DNA from 3 places in the Corynebacterium yudongzhengii genome. Region 1 is predicted to be linked to each of the others. Evidence: riboswitches for the same ligand, from Rfam matches in the RefSeq annotation. Region 1 holds a riboswitch; each other region holds the start of a gene.

What was found. A riboswitch is a leader RNA that binds a small molecule or an ion and turns the genes downstream of it on or off. The one in region 1 is predicted to bind thiamine pyrophosphate.
Region 2: it holds a riboswitch for thiamine pyrophosphate, as region 1 does, so the genes downstream of both, thiM (hydroxyethylthiazole kinase) here and C3B44_RS08365 (3-oxoacyl-ACP reductase) in region 1, are expected to answer to the same signal.
Region 3: it holds a riboswitch for thiamine pyrophosphate, as region 1 does, so the genes downstream of both, thiC (phosphomethylpyrimidine synthase ThiC) here and C3B44_RS08365 (3-oxoacyl-ACP reductase) in region 1, are expected to answer to the same signal.

What each region holds. Positions count from the first base shown of each region.
Region 1 covers NZ_CP026947.1:1,793,862-1,797,351, forward strand. The annotation lists gene C3B44_RS08355 (DNA repair helicase XPB) at 1-676, shown strand, start outside; gene C3B44_RS08360 (DUF3239 domain-containing protein) at 673-1,320, shown strand; TPP riboswitch at 1,345-1,468, shown strand; gene C3B44_RS08365 (3-oxoacyl-ACP reductase) at 1,503-2,288, shown strand; gene C3B44_RS08375 (SGNH/GDSL hydrolase family protein) at 3,180-3,490, opposite strand, start outside.
Region 2 covers NZ_CP026947.1:2,134,201-2,137,690, forward strand. The annotation lists gene thiE (thiamine phosphate synthase) at 1-469, opposite strand, end outside; gene thiM (hydroxyethylthiazole kinase) at 472-1,278, opposite strand; TPP riboswitch at 1,271-1,369, opposite strand; gene rlmB (23S rRNA (guanosine(2251)-2'-O)-methyltransferase RlmB) at 1,389-2,330, opposite strand; gene cysS (cysteine--tRNA ligase) at 2,344-3,490, opposite strand, start outside.
Region 3 covers NZ_CP026947.1:2,205,416-2,208,905, reverse strand. The annotation lists gene C3B44_RS10280 (exodeoxyribonuclease III) at 1-507, opposite strand, end outside; gene thiC (phosphomethylpyrimidine synthase ThiC) at 518-2,293, opposite strand; TPP riboswitch at 2,291-2,405, opposite strand; gene C3B44_RS10270 (SDR family oxidoreductase) at 2,489-3,268, shown strand; gene C3B44_RS10265 (MBL fold metallo-hydrolase) at 3,298-3,490, shown strand, end outside.

The DNA.
Region 1 (3,490 bases):
GACCGCCACACTCGTGCGCGAGGACGGGCGCGAAGACGACGTCTTCTCCCTGATCGGCCCGAAGCGTTACGACGCCCCGTGGAAGGAACTCGAGCTCGCCGGCTTCATCGCCACCGCCGAGTGCACCGAGATCCGCACCACCATGACAGATGCCGAGCGCATGGTCTACGCCACCGCCGAAACCCGCGACCGGTACCGCGTCGCGGCGACGTCGACGGCGAAGCTGCGGGTCGTCGATAAGCTCCTGGAGCAGCACCGCGGCCAGCCGACGCTGATCATCGGCGCCTATATCGAGCAGCTGGAGGCCATCGCCGAGCGTATCGACGCCCCGCTCATCGACGGCCACACCACGAATGCCAAACGCGAAGAGGCGTTCGCGGCCTTCCGGGCCGGGGAGGTCTCGGTGCTGGTGGTCTCCAAGGTGGCGAACTTCTCCATCGACCTGCCCGCGGCGGCCGTCGCCATCCAGGTCTCCGGCACGTTCGGCTCCCGGCAGGAGGAGGCCCAGCGGCTGGGGCGACTGCTCCGACCGAAGTCCTCCGGGGCGGAGGCGCACTTCTACACCGTGGTCAGCCGGGACTCGCTCGATGCCGAATACGCCCTCAACCGGCAGCGCTTCCTCGCCGAACAGGGGTATGCTTACCGGATTGTCGATTCGGTATCGTTGGACGGGTGAAGGTCTTCAAGTTCGAGGTCGACGAACCGTTCGCACGCAAGCACAACGAGATGATCCGCGACACCCGCCGGGTACGCGCCGGCGGCATCCTGCTCGGGGCCATCGTGATCATCCTGGCGCTGCTGTTCTACTTCTTTATTGCCGATCAGGCGGTGTGGGCGTTGATGATCCTCATCGTCGCGATCGCGATGGGCATCGTGTTCGCGATCGTCGGCATCACCGTGGCGCGCAAGTACAACAAGATCCAGCCCCTATACGACCGCTACCCACTCGTGCCCTCGGTGATCGCGGAGGTCAACGAGCGTGACTTCGTGCTCATGGCACTGGTGAACACGAACGTCGATCCTTCCCTGCCGCCGCGCTGGGGTCTCGCGCTGCGCACGGTCACGGCCGTACCTGGGATCAAGACGCCGAAGATCGGCATGAAGATCCCTTCTGCCGCGGTCCTCGGCCGGCGCACCACCCACGATCGCGACCACTGGCAGCAAATCACCCCCATGCCGATTGCATGGGGCACGCCCGATCAGGACATCGTGAAGGAAGCCCGCCGCTCCATCCCGCAGGAGCAGTGGAACCGGCTGGATCGCAACCGCGACAAACTCAACGACGTCAAGGCCACCTCACAGGATCTTTTGGTGCTCTAACGCTGGGTTTCTGTTAGCGTCGGGAAACATACCGAGGGGTGCCCCAAGCCAAGGGGCTGAGATACCGCTAGTGCCTCAAGGCAGATGTGGTGACCCTTAGAACCTGATCCGGATCACGCCGGCGAAGGGACTGGTCTCATCGAGCTCACTCTTTTCGCTGGCCTTTCCCAGCAAGGAGCATTGTGAGTACTGAGAGCACTAAAAGCACAGCACTTTCCGACCAGATCGTCCTCGTCACCGGCGGCGCCCGCGGCTTAGGCCGCTCAATCACCGAGGCTTTTTTGAAAGAGGGCGCCCGCGTGGTGATCAACTATTTCACCAGCGCCGAGGCCGCCAAGGACATTGCCGCCTCACACGGCGAGCGCGCCTGCGCGGTACGTGCCGACGTACGCGAACGCCAAGAAATCGAAGAACTCTTCGCAACCGCCGAGTCAGTCTTCGGGGCACCCATAACCACCGTGGTGAACAACGCCCTGACGGACTTCTCCTTCAACGGCGACGCCCGCCCCAAGGCGGAAGACATCAGCTACGAGAACTTCCAGGCGCAGTTCGCCAGCGCCGTGCAGGGCGCGCTGAATACCACGCAGGCGGCACTACCGGGCTTCGAGCGAGCCGAGTGGGGGCGCGTGATCAACGTGGGCACGAACCTGTTCCAAAACCCAGTGGTCCCCTACCACGACTACACCGCCGCGAAGGCGGCTCTGCTGTCTCTGACCCGCACCTTCGCCGCCGACCTGGGCCCCAAGGGCATCACCGTGAACATGGTCAGCGGCGGGCTCTTGCGCACCACGGACGCTAGCGCCGCGACGCCGGAGGCGGTCTTCGACGCGATCGCGGAGACCACCCCACTACAGTCGGTGACCACCCCGGAAGAATTCGCTGACGCTATCTTGTTCTTCGCCTCCCCGTGGGCGCGGGCGGTCACCGGCCAAAACTTAGTTGTCGACGGCGGGTTGGTGAAGGATTAGGCGGCCTAGAGGATGGTGGGTTTTGGCCGCCTTTCACGCCCCTTGCTGGATTAACTAGCCAAGAACGCCGCCACTTCCGAGACGTTTCCAGCATAGCTCCCCATGTGCTTCGCAGCCCCATACAAACCGGGGAGCAAACGCGTGGCGACAAATCCCATATCTTGCGGCGATGCGGGGTGAGGGCCAGTGAAAAGAGACGACGCGACAAGCGAAGATACGTGGTCCCTCAAGCCAGGAATCGAGTCCGAGTCGCACACGAGGTCGCCCGCATTACACACGTCCATGACTCGATCCCCAACAGCCCCATAGGAGGCCATCGATCCAAGAACACCAATGTCTCGTGGTGCCGCCCCCGCTTTAACTCCTGAGGCCGGGCCGGCATGAGGATTAGAAATCAGGCCCACAGCGCGCAGCTTCTCCGCTGTTATCGGCCCATGGCCGTGCCCAATCGACGCTGCTACCTAGCCAGCAATATCCGCGCCCAAGGGGTACCCAGTCAACGTGATATCCGAGGCGGGGCACTCACGAGCCACGCGGGACAGCGTGGCGTTAAGATTGTCAACGCCCTGCTGCTGTGCCGCCAGGTAAGGGATTCCCACGAACGGAATAGAGGAGTAGTGGGACCTCACGGTGGAAATCCCCCGAGCACTAAGCTCCCGCGCTACCTGCGAGGTGTACGACGGCGAGGGTATTTCCGGGTTATTTCCTAACACGTTCAAGGACTGACCCCCGCCGGGAACAGCCACATTCACAACGGGAGTACAGCGAATCCCTAGGTCAGGAAGGGACGACTGGGCGTGTGCCGCACCGACGCCCCCCAAGGAGGCCTACAGCCACGGCGAGACCAGCAAAAATTCGACGAAACATTATGAAACCTCTTGTCTTACGCCATTACAGATGTTCGGCGACGCGCTGAGCGATGTGCTCGGAACCAGCGCGGGAGGGGTGCAGGCCCATGTTCCGGCCCGGGGTGGTCGTATCAATCGCACCCGCTACGTAGCGTTCCTGGTCGCTGGCACAGGTGTCGTGGTACTTGGAGGATTCCATGATGTCGATGAACGTAGCCCCCGCGCCCTGAGCCGCCCAGTACTGGTTGTGGCGGTTTTGCTCCTCCACAAAATGCACAGTGTTGCCCGGAAGGCCCGCCGGCTGGTTCGGAATGACGTTGATGGGGCAGATAGCGTGTGGGAAGTTCGCGGTCG
Region 2 (3,490 bases), 340 kb from region 1:
GTGCGGCCAGCCGGCGGGTGCCCTCATAGCCCAGGGCAGCGGCGGTATCCGTTTTCGTAGGGGTTTCACAAAGCGGGCTTAAGCCGACGTAGTCGGGGCGCGTCTGGCACGCCTCGATGGCCTCCAGTTCGGCGGTGTTGCTGACCGAAAGCCCTACCGGCACCGCCTCGCCGACCAGCGCGCGGACCTCGTCGAGCGCCATGTCCTGCTGGCCGACGTGCACGCCCAAGCCCAGCTCGACGGCGATCTCGACGCGGTCGTTGACGAGCACCGGCACCCCGTGCGGGCGCGCCACCTTCTCGACGGCGCGGGCGAGGTGGGCGAAGGTGTCGTCGTCAAGCTCTTTGTCGCGCACCTGCACCATGCTCACCCCGCCGGCGATCGCCTCGGCGACGACCGCGGGCACCCGCTCATAGCCGCCGGGCAGGCGGGAGTCGGTGACCAGGTAGAGGCGGTAATCGAGGTCCATCGTCAGTCCTCGGTGATGCGGCACGCCACCCCGGCCGCGGGCAGGCGATAAAGCTCGTCCAGCCAGAACTGCCGGAAGGTGCCGGGGCCGTCGGCGCGGTGGGCGGCGCGCTGGGCGGCGGTGGCGAAGGCGACGTGCGCGGCCACGGTGGCGTCGTGGGCGCTGTCCGCGGCGGCCACGAAGGCGGCGACGACCGCCCCGAGCGCGCAGCCGGTGCCGATGGTGACGGCCATGAGGGGATCGCCGCCGTCGATACGCGTGACGCGCCCAGGAGACACCACGACGTCCGTGGCCCCAGAGACCGCCACCACTGCCCCGCAATACTCGGCGAGCTCGCGCGCGGCGGTGAGAGCGGAATCGACGCTGTCGGTGGCATCCACGCCCCGGCCGCCCTCGTGCGTGGAACCGGTGACCGCGGCGTGCAGGTGCAGGATTTCGGAGGGGTTGGCGCGGATGACGGTCGGCCGCTTCTCGACGACCCGCCGCGCGAACTCCGTGCGCACACTCAAACCACCGACGGCCACGGGGTCCAGCACGGTGACCTTGTGGTGGCGCCGGGCGGTATCCAGGGCGTTGTCCATGGCCTTGAGCTGGTCGAGGTGCGGGTTGCCGACGTTGACAAGCACCGCATCCGCCACTTCGGCGAACTCGGCGGCCTCCACGGGGTGGCTGACCATCGCGGGCGCAGCCCCGACGGCCAGAAGGACATTCGCAGTGACCTCTTGGACCACCGAATTCGTAAGACAGTGCACGAGCGGCGCCTGCTCCCGCAGCGCCTCGTGTGCCTGGGTATAGCTATCGTGCGTCAAGCTTTCACATCCCTTCGCTAGTGCTAACTAGTGCAGGTTCCTCGGGTGTGATCTCAGCCCCGCCTTCTGCCGGGCACCCCGTGTGTATGCCTCGATGCTAACAGAGCGTGCTAGCTCTGAGTGCGGCGCTGGCGCGCGAACTCGCTTAAGACCACCCCGGCGGCGACCGAGGCGTTGAGAGATTCCACCCAGTCGGTGGTGGGCACGGACATGATGACGTCGCAGTTTTCGCGCACCAGCCGCGAAATGCCCTTGCCCTCCGAACCGACGACGATCACCACCGGGTCGGTGGCGTTGTCGTAGGTATCGAGGGTGTGCTCTCCCCCGGCGTCCAGACCGACGACCTGGTAGCCGTTCTTCTGGAAGGTCTGCACGGTGCGCGTGAGGTTCGTCGCCCGCGCCACCGGCAGGCGCGCCGCCGTGCCGGCGGAGGTGCGCCAGGCGACGGCCGTCACCGACGCAGAGCGGCGCTCCGGGATGATCACGCCATGCCCGCCGAACGCTGCCGTCGAGCGGATCACCGCGCCGAGGTTGCGCGGGTCGGTGATGTTATCGAGGATGACGAACATGCCCGGCTCCGGACGATCGGCGGCTTCGGCGATAAGCGTATTGACGTCCGCGTACTTGTACGGCGGGATCTCCAGGCCCACGCCCTGATGCAGGGAGTTACCGGTCATGAGGTCCATCTCGTGGCGGGGGACCTCGCGGGTGACGATGCCGCGCGAATTCGCGATTTGGACGGCCTGGGTGAGGCGATCGTCGTTACCCGTGCCCTGCGCCACGATGAGTGCGTTGGCCGGGACCTTCGCCATCAGGCACTCGAGCACCGGGTTGCGGCCGACGACGAACTCGTTGCCCTGGCGCTCGTGCCGGCCTGAATCCCGACGCTTACGCTCCATCTTCTTCTTGTACTTCGCGTGATAGACGCGGTCCTCGGCCTTCGGGGTCGCGCCCTTACCGCGGAGGCTGCGTCGGCCCTTGCCGCCTGAACCCTTCGTCGGGCCTTTCTTGTTGCTCTTGCGGATGTTGCGGCGCCGGTCATTGCCTGCCATAGAAAACAGCTCCTTAGTCCTTGAGCGACCACTCGGGGCCGTCGGCGGTATCAGTGACCTCGATGCCAGCGGCGGCGAGGCGGTCGCGCACCTCGTCGGCGGTGGCGAAGTCCTTATCCTTGCGGGCCTGGCTGCGCCGGGCAAGTTCCGCGGTCACCAGCTTATCGAGCGCTTCCTGCGTCCGCGTATCCCCCGCGGCCTGCCAGCGCTCATCGAGCGGGTCGACCCCGAGCACCGCCGTCATCGCGCGGATTTGCCCGGCGGCCTGGTGGGCGGCGGACTGGTTGCCGTCGGCAAGTGCCGAGTTACCCCGGCGCACGACGTTGTGGATCTCGGCGAGCGCCTTCGGCACGGCGATATCGTCGTCCATCGCCTCCGCGAAGGCGCCGGTGACCTCGGAGATCTCCACCTCGCCGACGCGCCGCACGAAGTCCTCGATGCGGCGATAGCCGGCGGCGGCCTCCTTCAGTGCGGACTCCGAATACTCCAGGACCGAACGATAATGGGCCGAACCCAAGTAGTAACGCAGCTCGACGGGGCGCACCAGCGTGAGCATGTTGTCGATGCTCAAGACGTTGCCCAGCGACTTCGACATCTTCTCGCCCGCCATGGTCACCCAATGATTGTGCATCCAATAGTTGGCGAAACCATCGCCGGCCGCGTGCGCCTGCGCGATCTCATTCTCATGGTGCGGGAACTTCAGATCGAGGCCGCCGCAGTGAATGTCGAAACTCTCGCCGAGATACCACGTCGACATCGCCGAGCACTCCAAATGCCAGCCCGGGCGCCCGTTGCCCCACGGGGTCGGCCACGAAGGCTCACCCGGCTTCGCCGCCTTCCACAGCGCGAAGTCCTGCGGGCCGCGCTTGCCGGAACTATCGGTTTCGCCCTGCTCCATCTCCTCGACGCGGTTACCCGAGAGGTGCCCATAATCCGAGCCCTCGGCGGCCACCCACGCGGCGATGTCGAAGTAGACGCTGCCTTCTGCGGCGTAGGCGAAGCCGGCGTCGATGAGCCGGTGCATGTAATCCACCATCTGGGTGACATGGCCCGTCGCGCGGGGCTCCACCGACGGCGGAGCCACCCCCAACAGGTTATACGCGCGGGTGAACTCACGCTCATAAGTAGACACCCACTCCCACCAGGGGCGTCCGTTGTCA
Region 3 (3,490 bases), 410 kb from region 1:
GTCCCAGACGTCCTCGTCGCGCTCGGCGACGTTGAAATCGCCCACCATCGTCATGAGCGTTTCCGGGTTTTCCTCCAGCTCGCGGCGGGCGTACCAGCACGCGGACCAGAGGAAGGCGAGCTTGTAATCAAAGTGGCGATCGCCGATCTCCCGCCCGTTGGGCACATACAACGACCAGACTTTCACCCCGCCGCAGACGGCGCCGACCGCGCGCGCCTCGAGGGGCTGCTCGGCATCCGGGTCTTTTGCGAAGCCGGGCTGGCCGGGCAGGTGTTTTTCGACGTCGTCGATGCCCACGCGCGAGATGATCGCCACGCCGTTCCACTGGTTGAAGCCGACGTGCGCGACCTCGTAGCCGATGGCCTCGAAAGCCTCGTAGGGGAACTTCGCGTCGCTGGTTTTGGTTTCCTGGACGGCTAAGACGTCGACGTCGTGACGTTGCAGAAAATCCACCATGCGTTCAGCACGGCTGCGGGCGGAGTTGACGTTCCACGAAGCGATGCGCATGGACACTAGGTTACCTACTGCGGGCCTCCTCGGCGGTGAGGTAGATGCTGTTGCCGGCTTCTTTGAACTCGCGGGACTTCTGCTCCATGCCGGCCTCCGCCTCGGCGTCCGTGGCGGTCTCCGGCAGGCCCACCCCGGGCATGCCGAGCTCGGCGCCGAAGGTGTCGCGGATGTCCTGCGAGATGCGCATCGAGCAGAACTTCGGGCCGCACATCGAGCAGAAGTGAGCGGTCTTCGCCGGCTCGGCCGGCAACGTCTCGTCGTGGTAGGACTGCGCGGTCTCCGGATCCAACGACAACGCGAACTGGTCATGCCACCGGAACTCGAAGCGGGCCTTACTCATCGCGTCGTCCCAGTCGCGCGCACCCGGGTGCCCCTTCGCGACGTCCGCGGCGTGCGCGGCGATCTTGTAGGTGATCACGCCGGTCTTCACGTCGTCCTTGTTGGGAAGACCCAGGTGCTCCTTCGGGGTGACGTAGCAGAGCATGGCGGTGCCACCCATGGCGATGTTCGCCGCCCCTATCGCCGAGGTGATGTGGTCATAGCCGGGCGCGATGTCGGTGACGAGCGGGCCCAGGGTATAGAAGGGCGCGCCATCGCAGAACTCTTGTTCCTTCTCGTTATTGACCTGCACTTTATCCAGCGGGACGTGGCCGGGGCCTTCCACCATCACCTGCACATCGTGCTCCCACGCCTTCCGGGTCAGCTCGCCGATGGTCTTGAGCTCGGCGAACTGAGCGGCGTCGTTGGCATCGGCGGCGGAACCGGGGCGCAGTCCGTCGCCAAGCGAAAAAGCGACGTCGTAGGCGGCGAAGATCTCGCACAGCTCGTCGAAGTTCTCGTAGAGGAAAGACTCCTGATGGTGCGCCAAGCACCAGCCGGCCATGATCGAGCCGCCGCGCGAGACGATGCCGGTGACCCGGCGGGTGGTTAAGGGCACGAACGGCAGGCGCACGCCGGCGTGGACCGTCATGTAGTCGACGCCCTGTTCGCACTGTTCGATGACGGTGTCGCGGAAGATCTCCCAGCTGAGGTCTTCGGCGACGCCGTTGACCTTCTCGAGCGCCTGGTAGATCGGCACGGTGCCGATCGGCACCGGAGAGTTGCGCAGGATCCACTCGCGGGTGGTGTGGATGTCATTGCCGGTGGAGAGGTCCATCACCGTATCGGCGCCCCAGCGGGTGGCCCAGCGCAGCTTATCGACTTCCTCGCGGATCGACGACGTCACCGCCGAGTTGCCGATATTCGCGTTGATCTTCGTCAAAAAAGCGTTGCCGATGATCATCGGCTCGGATTCGGGGTGGTTGACGTTGTTCGGGATGATCGCGCGCCCGGCGGCGACCTCGCGGCGGACCTTCTCGACGTCGCAATGCTCGCGCAACGCCACGAACTCCATCTCGCGGGTGATCTCGCCGGCCCGGGCGTAGTGCATCTGGGTCACCTTCCGGTCCTTCGCGGCGCGCAGGGGCTTCCGGCGCGTGCCCTTCCACTCCTGGCTGGCCTCGCCGCGCTTGAGCGCGCGGTTGCCGTCGTCGAGAAGGTTGCGGGCGCGACCAGTGTATTCCTCGACGTCACCGCGGGCCCGGATCCACTCGCTGCGCAGCCCCGGAAGGCCTTCGGTGGGTTCCGCCCAGGGCCCGCGGGTGCGGTAGATCTTCAGCGGCTCGTTGGGGCCGGTGGGGGAGTCGTCGAGATCAATCGCGGTTTCGGGAACGCTCAGCCCGTTCTCCTCGATCGGAGCGTAGCGGTGCTTGGGGTGGATTTCTCGCGCATACACGTCCGTCATGGACTTATCCTCACTTCCTTCGCTGGTGCTAACCAGACAGGTTCAAACGGTGGTCGCGCGGGATACAGCGCGGATCTCAGCCCTCTACCTTCGGGCCCCCGTGTTCGGTCGGTGTCTTTTCACCGTAGCGCAGTCCGGCGGGTTATGTGGGAGTTCGGGGTAGATTGTGTGAGATGACTCACTTAAGGTGTGGGTATGACGCGATCAGTATTTATCAGTGGCGGGGCCCGCGGTATCGGCCGCGCCACTGCCGAGATCCTCGCCGAGCGAGGATGGACGGTGGGGGTCTACGACCTCGTCGACGGCTTCGACTGGGTGCACAGCGACTCCGTGCACACCGGCTTTCTCGACGTTAGCGACCCGCACACGTGGGAAGATGCGCTGGCGGAGTTCGCCGCGGCCGCTGGGGGCGGCATCGACGTCGTGGTCAACAACGCCGGGATTCTCTACGGCGGGCCTTTCATGGAGGAAGGTTCCTACGACAAGGGCGCCCAGCTTGTCGACGTCAACGTCAAAGGCGTGCTCTTCGGCGCGCGGGCGGCCTACCCCTGGCTGAAAGACGGTGGAGGCAAGCTCGTCAATATCGCGTCCGCCTCCGCTATCTACGGCACCCCCGATATGGCGGTCTACTCCGCGACCAAATTCGCGATCCGGGGTATTACCGAAGCGCTCGAGCTCGAGTGGGCCGAGGAGGGCATCGACGTCGCTTCCGTGTGGCCGCTCTATGCCGCCACCGGGATGCTCGACGGGGTGGAAACTAGCGGCACCCGGCGCCTCGGGGTCAACCTCACACCGGCCGAGGTGGCGCGCGCGGTGGCCGACGTCGTCGAGGCCCCGCGCCGTAGCCCCATCAGAATCCATCATCCGGTGGGCAGGCAGGCCAAACTCGCGTACCTGACCTCGCGCTTTTCGCCCACCTGGCTGTGCCGATACATCAACGCGAAACTGACCAGTGACCGGCCTGTGCGCCTGTGAGATTGCCTGTGCCGGGGAAAGGAAGACCCATGACCAGTGTCGAACCCGTAACCAGTGGACGCCGAGACGACTGGGGATCCAGTGATAGCGTCCCTTATTCGTCGAGCCCCGACATCGTCCGCGAACGCCAGCTCGTGGATCCGCCCACTATGCGGCCCATCCCGGAATTCGACGGTGTCCACGACATCTGGCTGCGCGGCAAGCGCGTCGAGGCGGTGCGCG